One region of the Streptomyces sp. NPDC001851 genome, then DNA from elsewhere that is predicted to be linked to it. Evidence: riboswitches for the same ligand, from Rfam matches in the RefSeq annotation. Region 1 holds a riboswitch; the other holds the start of a gene.

Region 1 (7,073 bases):
GGGCCCCCCCCCGCGCCCCCGGACTGGCTGCCCGTCGGGTCAGCCTTACACCGCCGGCACGCAGCGGCCGTCCTCCGTGCGGTACGTCCACTTCGCGCCCTCGGTCACCAGTTCCCGTACCGCCGTCACGAAACGCTCCACGTGTTCGTCGGGGGTGCCCGCGCCGAAGCTGACGCGGATGGCGTTGAGGGACTTTTCACCCGGGGCAGCCTCGGGGGCGCCGCATTCGCCCTGGGTCTGGGGGTCGCTGCCGAGGAGGGTGCGGACCAGGGGGTGGGCGCAGAAGAGGCCGTCGCGGACGCCGATGCCGTACTCGGCGGAGAGCGCCGCGGCGAAGTGGGAGCTGTTCCAGCCCTCGACGACGAAGGAGATGACGCCGACGCGCGGGGCGTCGTCGCCGAAGAGGGACAGCACCTTCACCTGCGGGACCTCGGCGAGGCCCGCGCGGACCCCGGCGATCAGGTGCTGCTCGCGGGCGACCAGGGTGTCCCAGCCGGCCTCGGTGAGCGCCTTGCACGCCGAGGCGATGGAGTAGGCGCCGATCACATTGGGCGACCCCGCTTCGTGCCGCGCGGCGCTCTCGTGCCACTCCACGTCCACACCGCCGTCCTGACGCCGGGTCACCTTGCGGCTGGCGCCGCCGCCCGCGAGGTACGGCTCGGCCGCGCGCAGCCAGTCGGCGCGGCCGGCCAGGACACCCGAGCCGAACGGGGCGTACAGCTTGTGGCCGGAGAAAGCGACCCAGTCGACGTCCAGGTCACGGACGGACACGGGGTGGTGGGGGGCCAGCTGGGCGGCGTCCAGGACGATCCGGGCGCCGTGCGCGTGCGCCGCCGCCGCCAGTTCGCGCACCGGCCACAGTTCGCCGGTGACGTTGGAGGCGCCGGTGACGCAGACCAGGGCCGGGCCGTACGGGTCGCGGTCGGCGAGGGCGCGCTCCAGGGTCTGGACGGCCTGCTGCGGGCTGCGCGGGGCGTTGAGGTAGGTGACCTTCGCGTCCTGCCAGGGCAGCAGGGAGGCATGGTGCTCGGTCTCGAAGACGAAGACCTGGCAGTCGGCGGGGAGGGCGCGGGCGAGGAGGTTCAGGGAGTCCGTGGTCGAACGGGTGAAGACCAGCTGGTCGTCGGGGCGGCAGTCCAGGAACTCGGCGACCGTCTTCCGGGCGTTCTCGAACAGGTCGGTGGACAGCTGGGACAGGTAGCCGGCGCCGCGGTGGACGCTGCCGTAGTACGGCGCGTAGGCCGCCACGTCGTCCCAGACGCGCTGCAGGGCGGGCGCGCTGGCCGCGTAGTCGAGGGCGGCGTAGGTGACCTCGCCGCCGGTGACGAGCGGGACGGTGACATCCCGGCCCAGAACCGGCAGAGGGGCACAAACGGACTGGTCGGCGGCAGCGGTGAAGACGGACATGGGTGACTCCCGTGAGGACATACGCCCCGAGGGCGCAGGAAGAAGAGAAGAAGGGTGTGCGGAGGCGGGGCTCTGCGGCCCTATCGCATTCGCTTGCTCACGGAAGGCTCCTCGACGACCAGGACCCCTGGCTCATACGAGGGGTCCGCGCTTGCCGTGGACCTCGCTGCCCACGGCCTGGTCCTCACCCGGGGCACCCCGCCACGGACGGAGGGTTGCCGGACAGTCGGCCGGGGCCTCATGACTGTCACTCATGACCTGGTACAGGAACGTACGTGAAACGATCGTCGTCCCGCAACCCGCGTCCGGATCGCGGGACGAGCGCCGGTGGACGCTACGCGTTGCTGGCCGCCACCCAGCGGTCCAGCGTCCGCTTCGCCGCACCGGAGTCGATCGACTCCGCCGCCCGGTCCATCCCGGCCCGCAGCTGCTCGGTCAGCGGCGCGTCCGCCGGCCGCAGCGCGACGAGCGCCGCCGCCGAGTTCAGCAGCACCGCGTCCCGTACGGGCCCGGTCTCGCCGTCGAGCAGACGGCGGGCGACCTCCGCGTTGTACGACGCGTCCGCGCCGCGCAGGGCCTCCACGGGGACGAGATCGAGGCCGACGTCCCGCGGGTCGAAGGACTCCTCGGCGACCTTGCCGTCCCGGACCACCCACACCCGCGAGGTGGCGGTGGTGGTCAGCTCGTCCAGGCCGTCGTCGCCGCGGAAGACCAGGGAGGAGTTGCCGCGCTCGGCGAGGACACCGGCCACGATGGGCGCCATCCGGAGATCCGCCACCCCGACGGCCTGGGACCGCACCTTCGCCGGGTTGGTCAGCGGGCCGAGCACGTTGAAGGTCGTGCGGATGCCCAACTGGCCGCGGGCCGCGGCCACATGGCGCAGCGCCGGGTGGAACTTCACCGCGAAGCAGAAGGTGATCCCGGCCTCTTCGGCGACCTGCGGGACCCGCTCCAGCGGCAGGTTCAGGTTGACGCCCAGCTTCTCCAGGACGTCCGAGGCACCCGATGCGGAGGACGCGGCCCGGTTGCCGTGCTTGACGACCTTCGCCCCGGTGCCGGCGACGACGATCGACGACATCGTGGAGATGTTCACCGTCTTGGCACCGTCACCGCCCGTGCCGACGATGTCCACGGTCTGCCCCGGCACCTCGATCACGTTGGCGTGCGCGTACATCGCGCGCACGAGCCCGCTGATCTCCTCCACCGTCTCGCCCTTGGCACGCAGCGCCACGGCGAATCCCGCGATCTGCGCGTCCGTCGCCTCCCCGCGCATGATCCGGTCCATGGCCCATGCCGTGGCGTCCGCACTCTGGTCGCGGCCCTCCAGCAGGGCGTTCAGTACCTCGGGCCAGGAACGGCCCGCCGCGGTGTCGCCTCCAGCGGGGGTCACAGCGCTCATAGCCGCTCCTGGTGTCGTAAGAACCGTTCCGATCCCACCCTATCCAGCCCCGGACAGGGCGAAGGGCCCCGTCCGCAACCCGGACGGGGCCCTTCAGCGTGGCGTGGCGACGCGGGGATCAGTGGTGGCCGTGGCCGCTCACGATCTCCTTGTACTCCTCGACGGTCGGCTTCGGGATCTGGTTGTCCTCGCCGTAGTAGGCGTGGGACAGCTTCGCCCGGAGCCTCTCCGAGGCCTTGACCTTGCGCTCGACACCGTTCTCGTCGACCGTCGGGCCGATCTCGGCCGGCTCGTACTGGTGGTGGGCCGTGAGGGTGTGCAGCTGCTCCTGGCTGAGCGGCTCGTGCACCTCGATGAACTCACCGTGCGGCAGGCGCTTGATGATGCCGGTCTCGCGGCCGTGCAGCACCTTGTCGCGGTCCCGGCGCTGCAGGCCGAGGCAGATCCGCTTGGTGGCGATGAACGCGACGACCGGTCCGACGAAGAAGCCGATCCGGACGAACCAGGTGACGGCGTTGATCGACAGGTGGAAGTGGGTGGCCCACAGGTCGTTGCCACCGCCGACCAGGCCGATCATGTAGACCGTCACCCAGGCGACACCGAACGCGGTGCGGGTCGGGGCGTTGCGCGGGCGGTCCAGGATGTGGTGCTCGCGCTTGTCGCCGGTGATCCAGGACTCGATGAACGGGTAGACCGCGATCGCCGCCAGGACGAGACCGAAGAGCACCAGCGGGATGAACACACCCAGGACGAGCGTGTGACCCCAGAGGTTGATCTCCCAGCCCGGCATGTAGCGGACCAGACCCTCGGCGAAGCCCATGTACCAGTCGGGCTGGGCGCCGGTGGACACCTGGTCCGGACGGTAGGGACCCATGGCCCAGATCGGGTTGATCTGGGCGACCGCCGCGATGGCCGCGATGACACCGAAGACCAGGAAGAAGAAGCCTCCCGCCTTGGCCATGTAGACCGGCAGCAGCGGCATGCCGACGACGTTCTTCTCGCTCTTTCCGGGACCCGCGAACTGCGTGTGCTTGTGGTAGAAGACCAGGATCAGGTGCGCCACCATCAGGCCGAGCATGATGCCCGGCAGCAGCAGGATGTGGATCGAGTAGAACCGGGCGACGAAGTCGTGGCCGGGGAACTCGCCGCCGAAGAGGAACATCGAGATGTACGTGCCGACGATCGGCATCGACAGGATCGCGCCCTCGGTGAAGCGCACACCGGTGCCGGAGAGCAGGTCGTCCGGGAGCGAGTAACCGGTGAAGCCGGTGAACATGCCGAGGACGAACAGCAGGAAGCCGAACAGCCAGTTGATCTCACGCGGCTTGCGGAACGCGCCGGTGAAGAACACGCGCATCATGTGCACGAACATGCCGGCGAGGAAGATCAGCGCGGCCCAGTGGTGGATCTGCCGGACGAGCAGACCACCGCGCACGTCGAAGGAGATGTGCAGGGTCGAGTTGAACGCCTCGGACATCAGCTGTCCCTGGAGCGGGACATAGCTGCCGTGGTACTCCACCTCGTTCATCGACGGGTGGAAGAACAGCGTCAGATAGACACCCGTCAGGATGATGATGATGAAGCTGTACATGCACACTTCGCCCAACATGAACGACCAGTGGTCGGGGAAGATCTTGCGCATGTTGGCCTTGGCCAGGGAGTAGATCCCGAGCCGGCCGTCGGCCCAGTCGGCGATCCGCTCGCCGGCCGGGGCCTTCCCGCGAGAGCGGGGTGCGTCGTTCGATGCAGTACTCATCCGCGCTCCCAGAATGCAGGACCGACGGGCTCCTCGAAGTCGCCGAGCGCCTGGAGGTAACCCTCACTGTCCACGCCGATACGCAGCTGCGGCAGGGCGTGGCCGGCGGGGCCGAAGATCACTCGGGCACCGTCGGAGAGGTCGAAGGTGGACTGGTGGCACGGGCACAGCACGTGGTGCGTCTGCTGCTCGTACAGCGAGATCGGGCAGCCGACGTGGGTGCAGATCTTGGAGAAGGCGACGATGCCTTCGTGCGACCAGTCGAGCTCGCGCTTGTCCTTGATGTTGCCCGGCTGCAGCCGGACGATCATCAGGGCCGCCTTGGCGATCTCGTTCTGGAAGTCCTCGTCGGTCTCCTCCAGGCCGTCGGGCTTGGCGAAGGTGAGGGAGCCGACGGCGACGTCCTCGGGGCGCAGCGGCTGGTTGGTGTTCATGTTGATCAGGCGCTTGCCCTTGGCCCACAGGGTGTGCCGGAGCATGGTGCCGGGCTTCGGGCCCAGGCCGCCGAGCAGCATGACGGCGGAGAGCGGCATCAGGGCCATCGCGCCGAACATGGTGTTGCGGATCAGCTTGCGGCGGCCGAGCGCCGACTCCTTGGCACCCTGGCGGAAGTCCGCGTGGACCTTCGCGCGGACCTCGGGCGAGGCCTCGATCGGGTGACGGTCGTCGGCGACCTCGACGTCGGACATCAGGGTGCGGGCCCAGTGGACCGCGCCCGCGCCGATGCAGAACAGCGCCGCGCCGAGGGTCAGCCCCAGCGCGAAGTTCAGCGCGTTGATGTGCCCGATCGGGAAGACGAAGACCGCCTTGTCGTGCGGAATCGCGAAGTACGAGGCGATGAAGCCGATGGTGGCCAGCATCGACACCGTGAACAGCAGGGCCACCATGCGCTCGGACCGCCTGGCGGCCCGCTCGTCGATGTCCTGGATCCGGTGCTCGTGAGGCGGCAGCCCCGGGTCGGCGAACGGGTTCTCCTCGTCCGCGATCGATACCGCGCCGTGCGCGCCCTTGTGGGCGTCCTGCTCAGCGGGCAGGTTCTCTTCTGGAATGTCTTGGCTACTCATGACTTCTTGGCCTTTGCGGTCCGAGCGGCGACCCAGACGGCGACCACGATCAGCGCACCGAGGCCGAAGATCCAGGCGAACAGACCCTCACTGACCGGCCCGAGGCCGCCCAGCTCCAGACCGCCCGGGTTCTCCGTCTCTTCGCCGTTGACCGCGTTCAGGTACGCGATGATGTCCTTCTTGTTCTTCTCCGACATCGTGGTGTCGGGGAAGGACGGCATGTTCTGCGGGCCCGTCTGCATGGCCTCGTAGATGTGCTTCGGAGCGACACCCTCCAGGCTCGGCGCGAACTTGCCCTTGGTCAGGGCGCCGCCCTTGCCGGTGAAGTTGTGGCACTGCGCGCAGTTGGTGCGGAACAGCTCGCCGCCCTTGGCGATGTCCGCGCCGCCCGGGCCGTACTGCTCCTTGGTGGGCACGCTCGGGCCGGCGCCCAGCGAGGCGATGTACGCGGCGAGCTGGTCGATCTGCGTCTGGTTGTAGACGACCTTCTTGCGCGGGACCTGGGCGCCCTGCGAGGTGGCCGCGGGCATACGGCCGGTGCCGACCTGGAAGTCCACGGCCGCGGCGCCCACGCCGACCAGGCTGGGTCCGTCGGAGGAGCCCTGGCCACCGGTGCCGTGGCAGCTGGCGCAGCCGACCTCGTAGAGCTTCTTGCCCTCCTTGATGGTCAGGGACTGGGCGGAATCATCGGCCTGCGCCTTGCCCGCGGGCGCGAACGCGGCGTACAGCCCCCCAGTGGCCGCCAGCGCGAGGAGTAGGACGACGACCGCCGCCAGCGGATGGCGTCGTCGTACGGAGAGCTTTTTCACGGATTACCCCGGTGTCAGGATCTTCTGCGTCGGTGCTTCTGGATGTGCGGGAGCGGTCCCGCTACTTGATCAGGTAGATCGTGGCGAAGAGGCCGATCCAGACCACATCGACGAAGTGCCAGTAGTAGGACACGACGATGGCAGCGGTCGCCTGCTCGTGGGTGAACCTCTTGGCCATGTACGTGCGGCCGAGGACCAGCAGGAAGGCGATGAGGCCGCCCGTCACGTGCAGGCCGTGGAAGCCGGTGGTCAGGTAGAACACCGAGCCGTACGGGTCGGAGGAGAGCGAGATGCCCTCGTCCTTCACCAGGCTCGTGTACTCGTAGATCTGACCGCCGATGAAGATCGCACCCATGATGAAGGTGAGGATGAACCAGCCACGGAGCTTCTTCACATCGCCGCGCTCGGCCGCGAACACGCCGAGCTGGCAGGTGAGGGAGGAGAGCACCAGGATCGTGGTGTTCGTCGCGGAGAAGGGCACGTTCAGCGCGTGCGCCATCTCCTTCCAGTGAGCCGGTCCGGTCACCGACCGGAGGGTGAAGTACATCGCGAAGAGGGCCGCGAAGAACATCAGCTCGGAACTCAGCCAGATGATGGTTCCGACGCTGGTGAGGTTCGGCCGGTTGACCGACGGGTGC
Region 2 (7,073 bases), on a different contig from region 1:
TCCGGGTCTCGGCCTGGGCCGAAGGCCCGCGCAGGGCGGCCGCGGCAGTGGGCTGGTACGGGATGACGCTGCTCGCCGGCTGCCTCCTGCTGGCGACCGCCACCGGCGGCGCGGCGTGGTCGGCCTCCCTCGCCATGCTCACGGCGGCGCTGCTGGTCACCCTGGCCGAACTGCTGCGCTCGGTGAGCTCCTGGGAGCTGGCGGTCGTGCTGGCGCCGCCGCGTGCCCGGGCTTCCTATCTGGGCGTGGCCGGGATGGCGCAGTCGGTGCAGAAGTCGGTGGGTCCCCTGCTGCTGACCGGCGCGGTGATGACGGCCGGTCCGGCGGGCTGGCTGGCGCTCGGCGCGGCCGTCACCGGGCTGAGCGTGGTGCAGCGGCAGGCCAGCCTGCGGCGGCTGACGGCTCTCACCGCGCCCGCGAGCGGCTCCCGGACACGCCGGAGGGCGGCACTCCCCGCCACTGACAGGGAGTGCCGCCCTCGGTAAGGACGTTGATCAACCAGGGGTCGAGACCCCGAGGTGGATCAGAAGTCCATGTCACCGCCCGGCATGCCGCCACCGGCCGGCGCGGCGGCCTTCTCCGGCTTGTCGGCGATGACGGCCTCGGTGGTGAGGAACAGCGCGGCGATGGAGGCGGCGTTCTGCAGCGCGGAACGGGTCACCTTCGCCGGGTCGATGATGCCCTCGGCGACCAGGTCGACGTACTCGCCGGTCGCGGCGTTCAGGCCGTGGCCCGGGGTCAGGTTGCGCACCTTCTCCACCACGACACCGCCTTCGAGGCCGGCGTTGACGGCGATCTGCTTCAGCGGGGCCTCCAGCGCGATGCGCACGGCGTTGGCGCCGGTCGCCTCGTCACCGTCGAGCTCCAGCTTCTCGAAGACCTGGGAGGCCTGCAGCAGGGCCACGCCACCACCGGCGACGATGCCCTCCTCGACGGCCGCCTTGGCGTTGCGGACGGCGTCCTCGATGCGGTGCTTGCGCTCCTTGAGCTCCACCTCGGTGGCGGCACCGGCCTTGATGACCGCGACACCGCCGGCGAGCTTCGCCAGGCGCTCCTGCAGCTTCTCGCGGTCGTAGTCGGAGTCGCTGTTCTCGATCTCGGCGCGGATCTGGTTCACCCGGCCGTTGACCTGGTCCGAGGAACCGGCACCGTCGACGATGGTGGTCTCGTCCTTGGTGATGACGACCTTGCGGGCGCGGCCCAGGAGGTCCAGGGTCGCGTTCTCCAGCTTGAGGCCGACCTCCTCGGAGATGACCTCGCCGCCCGTGAGGATGGCGATGTCGCCGAGCATGGCCTTGCGGCGGTCGCCGAAGCCCGGGGCCTTGACGGCGACGGACTTGAAGGTGCCGCGGATCTTGTTGACGACCAGGGTCGACAGGGCCTCGCCCTCGACGTCCTCGGCGATGATCAGCAGCGGCTTGCCCGACTGCATGACCTTCTCCAGCAGCGGGAGCAGGTCCTTGACCGAGGAGATCTTGGAGTTGGCGATGAGGATGTACGGGTCCTCGAGGACCGCCTCCATGCGCTCCATGTCGGTCGCGAAGTAGGCGGAGATGTAGCCCTTGTCGAAGCGCATGCCCTCGGTGAGCTCAAGCTCCAGGCCGAAGGTGTTGCTCTCCTCGACGGTGATGACGCCTTCCTTGCCGACCTTGTCCATGGCCTCGGCGATCAGCTCGCCGATCTGGGTGTCGGCGGCGGAGATGGACGCGGTGGAGGCGATCTGCTCCTTGGTCTCGACGTCCTTCGCCTGCTCCAGCAGGGCGGCGGAGACGGCCTCGACGGCCTTCTCGATACCGCGCTTCAGGGCCATCGGGTTGGCGCCGGCGGCGACGTTGCGCAGACCCTCCTTGACCAGGGCCTGGGCGAGGACGGTCGCGGTGGTCGTACCGTCACCGGCGACGTCGTCCGTCTTCTTGGCGACTTCCTTGACCAGCTCGGCGCCGATCTTCTCGTACGGGTCCTCGAGCTCGATCTCCTTGGCGATGGAGACACCATCGTTGGTGATCGTGGGGGCGCCCCACTTCTTCTCGAGGACGACGTTGCGGCCCTTGGGGCCGAGCGTCACCTTGACGGCGTCCGCGAGCTGGTTCATGCCGCGCTCGAGGCCGCGCCGCGCCTCCTCGTCGAACGCGATGATCTTGGCCATGTGAAGTGGTCCCTCCAGGACTGGGGGTGATTCCTTCGGACCGCGCCCGCGCCCGCGACGGACGGCTCGCCGGCCTCGTGGTTCCTTGCCCCACTTGGCCCGCGGGCCTCACCGACCCGGTCCTTCACTGTCACTCTCACCTTCAGAGTGCTAACGCAATGATTAGCACTCGCCCTGGTCGAGTGCAAGCGGCTCAGCCGGATCAGCCTGGGGCGAACAGGGCACCCCGGACACGCCGAAGGGCCCGCACCCTGTGCGAGGTGCGGGCCCTTCGTGCGAAAAATGTTCAGGCGCTGAGGCGAACCATGTCGGCCTGCGGGCCCTTCTGGCCCTGCGAGATCTCGAACTCCACCCGCTGGCCCTCTTCCAGGGTGCGGTAGCCGTCCATCTGAATGGCGCTGTAGTGGACGAAGACGTCCGCACCACCGTCGACCGCGATGAAGCCGTACCCCTTCTCCGCGTTGAACCACTTGACGGTGCCCTGAGCCATGCCTAACTCCCCTATTACTGGCCCTTGCACAGATCCGCACTTCGCGGACCCGGGTCAGACCTCACCCCCCAATCGGTCGGGGGCGTGCGCCGGAACGCGTCGACCGCGGCTGAATGTATCTGTCCAACTGCCGTCTGCAACAGGTCAAACGGACGAGAATTCTGGACGCGAACGGTCCGAAAAGTGGTGAGAATTCACCCGACTTCGGGGCAAGTCGGACCCCGCAAACGTTACAAAAGCCGCATAAAACCCCCGCATTTTGGCTGCTTCCTGCGGGGTGTGCGGCATGAAATCCAGGGCTTGCGACCCGGAGGTCGTGGCCAGGTTCCCCAACTGTACCGCGCTCAATCACGCAGAATTGCCCCCTCCGCTTCTCTCACGGAGGAGGCAATTCCATGAACAATGGGTAACTGAAGTTACCGAAGGTAACGATCAGCCGCCGGCGACCGCCGGAATGATGGAGACACCGGCGCCGTCCGGCGTGGCGGTCTCCAGGCCCTGCTCGAAGCGGACGTCGTCGTCATTGACGTAGACGTTCACGAACCGGCGCAGCCTGCCCTGGTCGTCCAGGACGCGGGCGGCGATCCCGGTGTGGTTCTTCTCCAGGTCCTCGATGACCTCGGCGAGGGTCGCGCCGTCGGCACTGACCTCGGCCCGGCCGCCGGTGTAGGTGCGCAGGATGGTGGGGATGCGAACGGTCACGCTCATGCGAGGCCAGCCTCTCGGAAGGAGTCCAGGGTCGGGCGGATGGTGGCGGTGAGGCCCGTGCCGGCCACCGCGTCGAGGGTCTTCAGGCCGTCGCCGGTGTTGAGGACCACCGTGGTCTTCGCCGGGTCCAGGACGCCGTCCTTGAGCAGCTTGCGGGTGACACCGACGGTCACGCCGCCCGCCGTCTCCGCGAAGATGCCCTCGGTGCGGGCCAGCAGCTTGATCGCGTCGACGACCTCCTCGTCCGTGACGTCCTCGACGGCACCGCCGGTGCGCCGGGCGATGTCCAGGACGTAGGGGCCGTCGGCCGGGTTGCCGATGGCGAGGGACTTGGCGATGGTGTCCGGCTTCTGCGGCCGTACGACGTCGTGGCCGGCCTTGAACGCGGTCGACACCGGCGAGCAGCCCTCGGCCTGCGCACCGAAGATCTTGTACGGCTTGTCCTCGACCAGGCCGAGCTTGATCAGCTCCTGCAGACCCTTGTCGATCTTCGTGAGCTGGGAGCCGGAGGCGATCGGGACCACGATCTGGTCGGGCAGCCGCCAGCCGAGCTGCTCGCAGATCTCGTACGCGAGGGTCTTGGAGCCCTCCGCGTAGTACGGCCGCAGGTTGACGTTGACGAAGCCCCAGCCCTCGCCGGCCGGGTCGCCGATCAGCTCGGAGCAGAAGCGGTTCACGTCGTCGTAGTTGCCCTCGATGCCGACCAGCTCGCCGCCGTAGACCGCGGCCATGACGACCTTGCCCTGCTCCAGGCCGTGCGGGATGAACACGCAGGAGCGGAAGCCGGCGCGGGCCGCGGCGGCGCCGACGGCACCGGCCAGGTTGCCCGTGGAGGAGCAGGACAGGGTGGTGAAGCCGAAGGCGCGGGCGGCCTCCAGGGCCTGGGCGACCACGCGGTCCTTGAAGGAGTGCGTCGGGTTGCCGGAGTCGTCCTTGACGAACAGGCCGCCGGTGACGCCGAGTTCGGCGGCGAGGTTGTCGGCCTTGACGAGCTTGGTCCAGCCCGGGTTCAGGTTCGGCTTGTCGGCCACGTCGGCCGGGACGGGCAGCAGCGGTGCGTACCGCCAGATGTTCGCGGGGCCGGCCTCGATGCGGCGGCGCAGCTCTTCGGTGTCGTAGCCGGAGAAGTCGTAGGCGATCTCCAGCGGGCCGAAACACTCCTCGCAGGCGAACACCGGGCCGAGCGGGACGCGGTGTCCGCACTCGCGGCAGCTCAGGGCCGCGGCGGGGCCGAGGTCGACGGTGGAACTGCTGGTGGTGGCAACTGTCTGCACAGCCATGGAGGCGAGGCCCTTTCTCCTCATCTTCCTCACGACGCATCTCGCCGCGAGACGGATTTGGCACCTTCCCTAGCCGGGAGCCTCGCCACATCAATGCGACAAGAACCGACTGGAGGGTTGCCGGGGCTTCATCGGGCCGTGTCCCTCTGCCCCTCTGGATGAGCGGTATGCAGTTGTCAGCGCGCGGTCGATCCCCGACATGCGATGGTCACCGGCGTTGTTCAAGACTGTAACCGAAGGCCAGGACAGTTGAGATAGTCGTCCGAACCGCGAGACACGTGAGGAGCCGCTGACCGTGCTGGAAGAAGTCGAGCGCTGGCTGGCCACCCGCTCCTGGTCCGTGACCGATCGCCCGCTGCACAAGATCCTGGCGGCCAAGCAGCGCACGGGCCAGTCGGTCTCCGTCGTGCTGCCCGCGCTCAACGAGGAGGAGACGGTCGGCGACATCGTCGCGGTCATCCGTCACGACCTCGTGGAGCAGGTGCCGCTCGTCGACGAGATCGTCGTCGTCGACTCCGGCTCCACCGACCGCACCGCCGGGGTCGCGGCCGCCGCGGGCGCCCGGGTCGTTCACCGCGACGAGGTCCTGCCCCGCATCCCCGCCGTCCCCGGAAAGGGTGAAGTGCTCTGGCGCTCCCTCCTGGTGACCAGCGGGGACATCCTCTGTTTCATCGACGCCGACCTGCGGGAGTTCTCCTCCGACTTCGTCTCCGGAATCGTCGGCCCGCTGCTCACCGAGCCGGACGTGGACCTGGTCAAGGCGATGTACGACCGTCCGCTCGCCGGGACGTCCGGGCAGGGCGGCCGGGTCACCGAGCTGATGGCCCGCCCGCTGCTGAACATGCACTGGCCCCAGCTGGCCGGGTTCGTGCAGCCGCTCGGCGGGGAGTACGCGGCCCGCCGCTCGCTGCTGGAGCAGCTGCCGTTCCCCGTCGGCTACGGCGTGGAGCTGGGCATGCTGGTCGACGCCCTGCACCTGGTCGGACTCGACGCGCTGGCGCAGGTGGACGTGGGCGTGCGCAAGCACCGGCACCAGGACGGACAGGCGCTCGGCCGGATGGCGGCGGCGATCTACCGCACCGCCCAGCTCCGGCTGGCCCGCGGCCATCTGGTCAGGCCGTCGCTGACCCAGTTCGAGCGGGGCGAGGACGGCTTCGAGCCGCGCACCTACTCGGTGGACACCGAGGAGCGGCCGCCGATGGCGGAGATCGCGGAGTACGCCGAACGCAAGGTGGCGTGAACCCGTCGTATACGGCGGTGTGCCGGGCGTAGCCGTACGTTTGAGCGTTTCCGGGCCGGGCTAGGTTGAGGACCATGGCTGCCACGCAGGGTGCTGAGGTACTGGTCGCGTCCAATCGCGGCCCGGTTTCGTACACGGTGGACCCCGGCGAGGGGGCCGGCTCGCTGCGCGCCAGGCGGGGCGGCGGCGGGCTGGTCTCGGGGCTGTCGGCCATCGGCTCGGACGCGGACTCCGTGTGGGTGTGCGCCGCGCTCGGCGACGGCGACCGGGAGGCCGTACGGCGTGCGGAGGGCGGGCTGCTGCCGGCCGGGGACACCGGCGGGCAGCGCGTGCGGATGCTCGACATCGACGCGGCCGTGCACGCGGACGCCTACAACGGCATCGCCAACTCGGTGCTCTGGTTCGTCCACCACATGCTGTACCAGACCCCGCTGGAGCCGGTCTTCGACGCGGAGTTCCGGCGGCAGTGGGCGTCGTACGAGGCGTACAACCGGGCGTTCGCCGAGGCGCTGGCCCAGGAGGCGGCCGAGGGTGCGGCGGTGCTGGTGCAGGACTACCACCTGTGCCTGGTGCCCGGGATGCTCCGTGAACTCCGCCCCGACCTGCGGATCGGCCACTTCTCGCACACGCCGTGGGCGCCGCCGGAGTACTTCGCGCTGCTCCCGGACGACATCCGGGAGCAGTTGCTCGCGGGGATGCTCGGGGCGGACCGGGTGGCGTTCCTGACGCACCGCTGGGCGGACGCGTTCCGGGCCTGCGCGCAGGCGGTCCCGGCGTCCGGGGCCCTCGCGGACACGCGGATCGGGGTGCACGGGCTGGGCGCGGACGGGGACTTCCTGCGCGGGCGCGCGCACCAGCCGGACGTCGAGGAGCGGATGGCGGCGCTGCGGGCGGAGATCGGCGAGGGCCGCAGGACCGTCGTCCGGGTCGACCGCACCGAGCTGTCGAAGAACATCGTGCGGGGTCTGCTGGCGTACCGGCAGCTGCTGGAGGACCACCCCGAATGGCGTGAGCGGGTGGTGCACCTGGCGTTCGCGTATCCGTCGCGGCAGGACCTCGCCGTGTACCGGGACTACACCGCCGCGGTGCGGCGGGTGGCCGAGGAGATCAACGCGGCCTACGGCACACCGGGCTGGACCCCGGTCGTGCTGCACGTCAAGGACGACTTCGCGCGCTCCCTGGCCGCCTACCGGCTCGCCGACGTGGCCC

The links. Region 1 has a riboswitch for S-adenosylmethionine ahead of ABT171_RS17665 (aminotransferase class V-fold PLP-dependent enzyme). Riboswitches for the same ligand answer to the same signal wherever they lie in the genome.
Region 2: another riboswitch for S-adenosylmethionine. It lies ahead of thrC (threonine synthase); the one in region 1 lies ahead of ABT171_RS17665 (aminotransferase class V-fold PLP-dependent enzyme).

What each region holds. Positions count from the first base shown of each region.
Region 1 is NZ_JBEOYR010000011.1:105-7,177, forward strand. It holds gene ABT171_RS17665 (aminotransferase class V-fold PLP-dependent enzyme) at 46-1,407, opposite strand; SAM riboswitch class IV at 1,550-1,666, opposite strand; gene trpD (anthranilate phosphoribosyltransferase) at 1,742-2,806, opposite strand; gene qcrB (cytochrome bc1 complex cytochrome b subunit) at 2,925-4,562, opposite strand; gene qcrA (cytochrome bc1 complex Rieske iron-sulfur subunit) at 4,559-5,626, opposite strand; gene qcrC (cytochrome bc1 complex diheme cytochrome c subunit) at 5,623-6,435, opposite strand; gene ctaE (aa3-type cytochrome oxidase subunit III) at 6,497-7,073, opposite strand, start outside.
Region 2 is NZ_JBEOYR010000002.1:263,554-270,626, forward strand. It holds gene ABT171_RS04210 (MFS transporter) at 1-485, shown strand, start outside; gene groL (chaperonin GroEL) at 524-2,146, opposite strand; gene ABT171_RS04220 (cold-shock protein) at 2,433-2,636, opposite strand; gene ABT171_RS04225 (MoaD/ThiS family protein) at 3,069-3,344, opposite strand; gene thrC (threonine synthase) at 3,341-4,624, opposite strand; SAM riboswitch class I at 4,642-4,789, opposite strand; gene ABT171_RS04235 (glucosyl-3-phosphoglycerate synthase) at 4,920-5,864, shown strand; gene ABT171_RS04240 (alpha,alpha-trehalose-phosphate synthase (UDP-forming)) at 5,939-7,073, shown strand, end outside.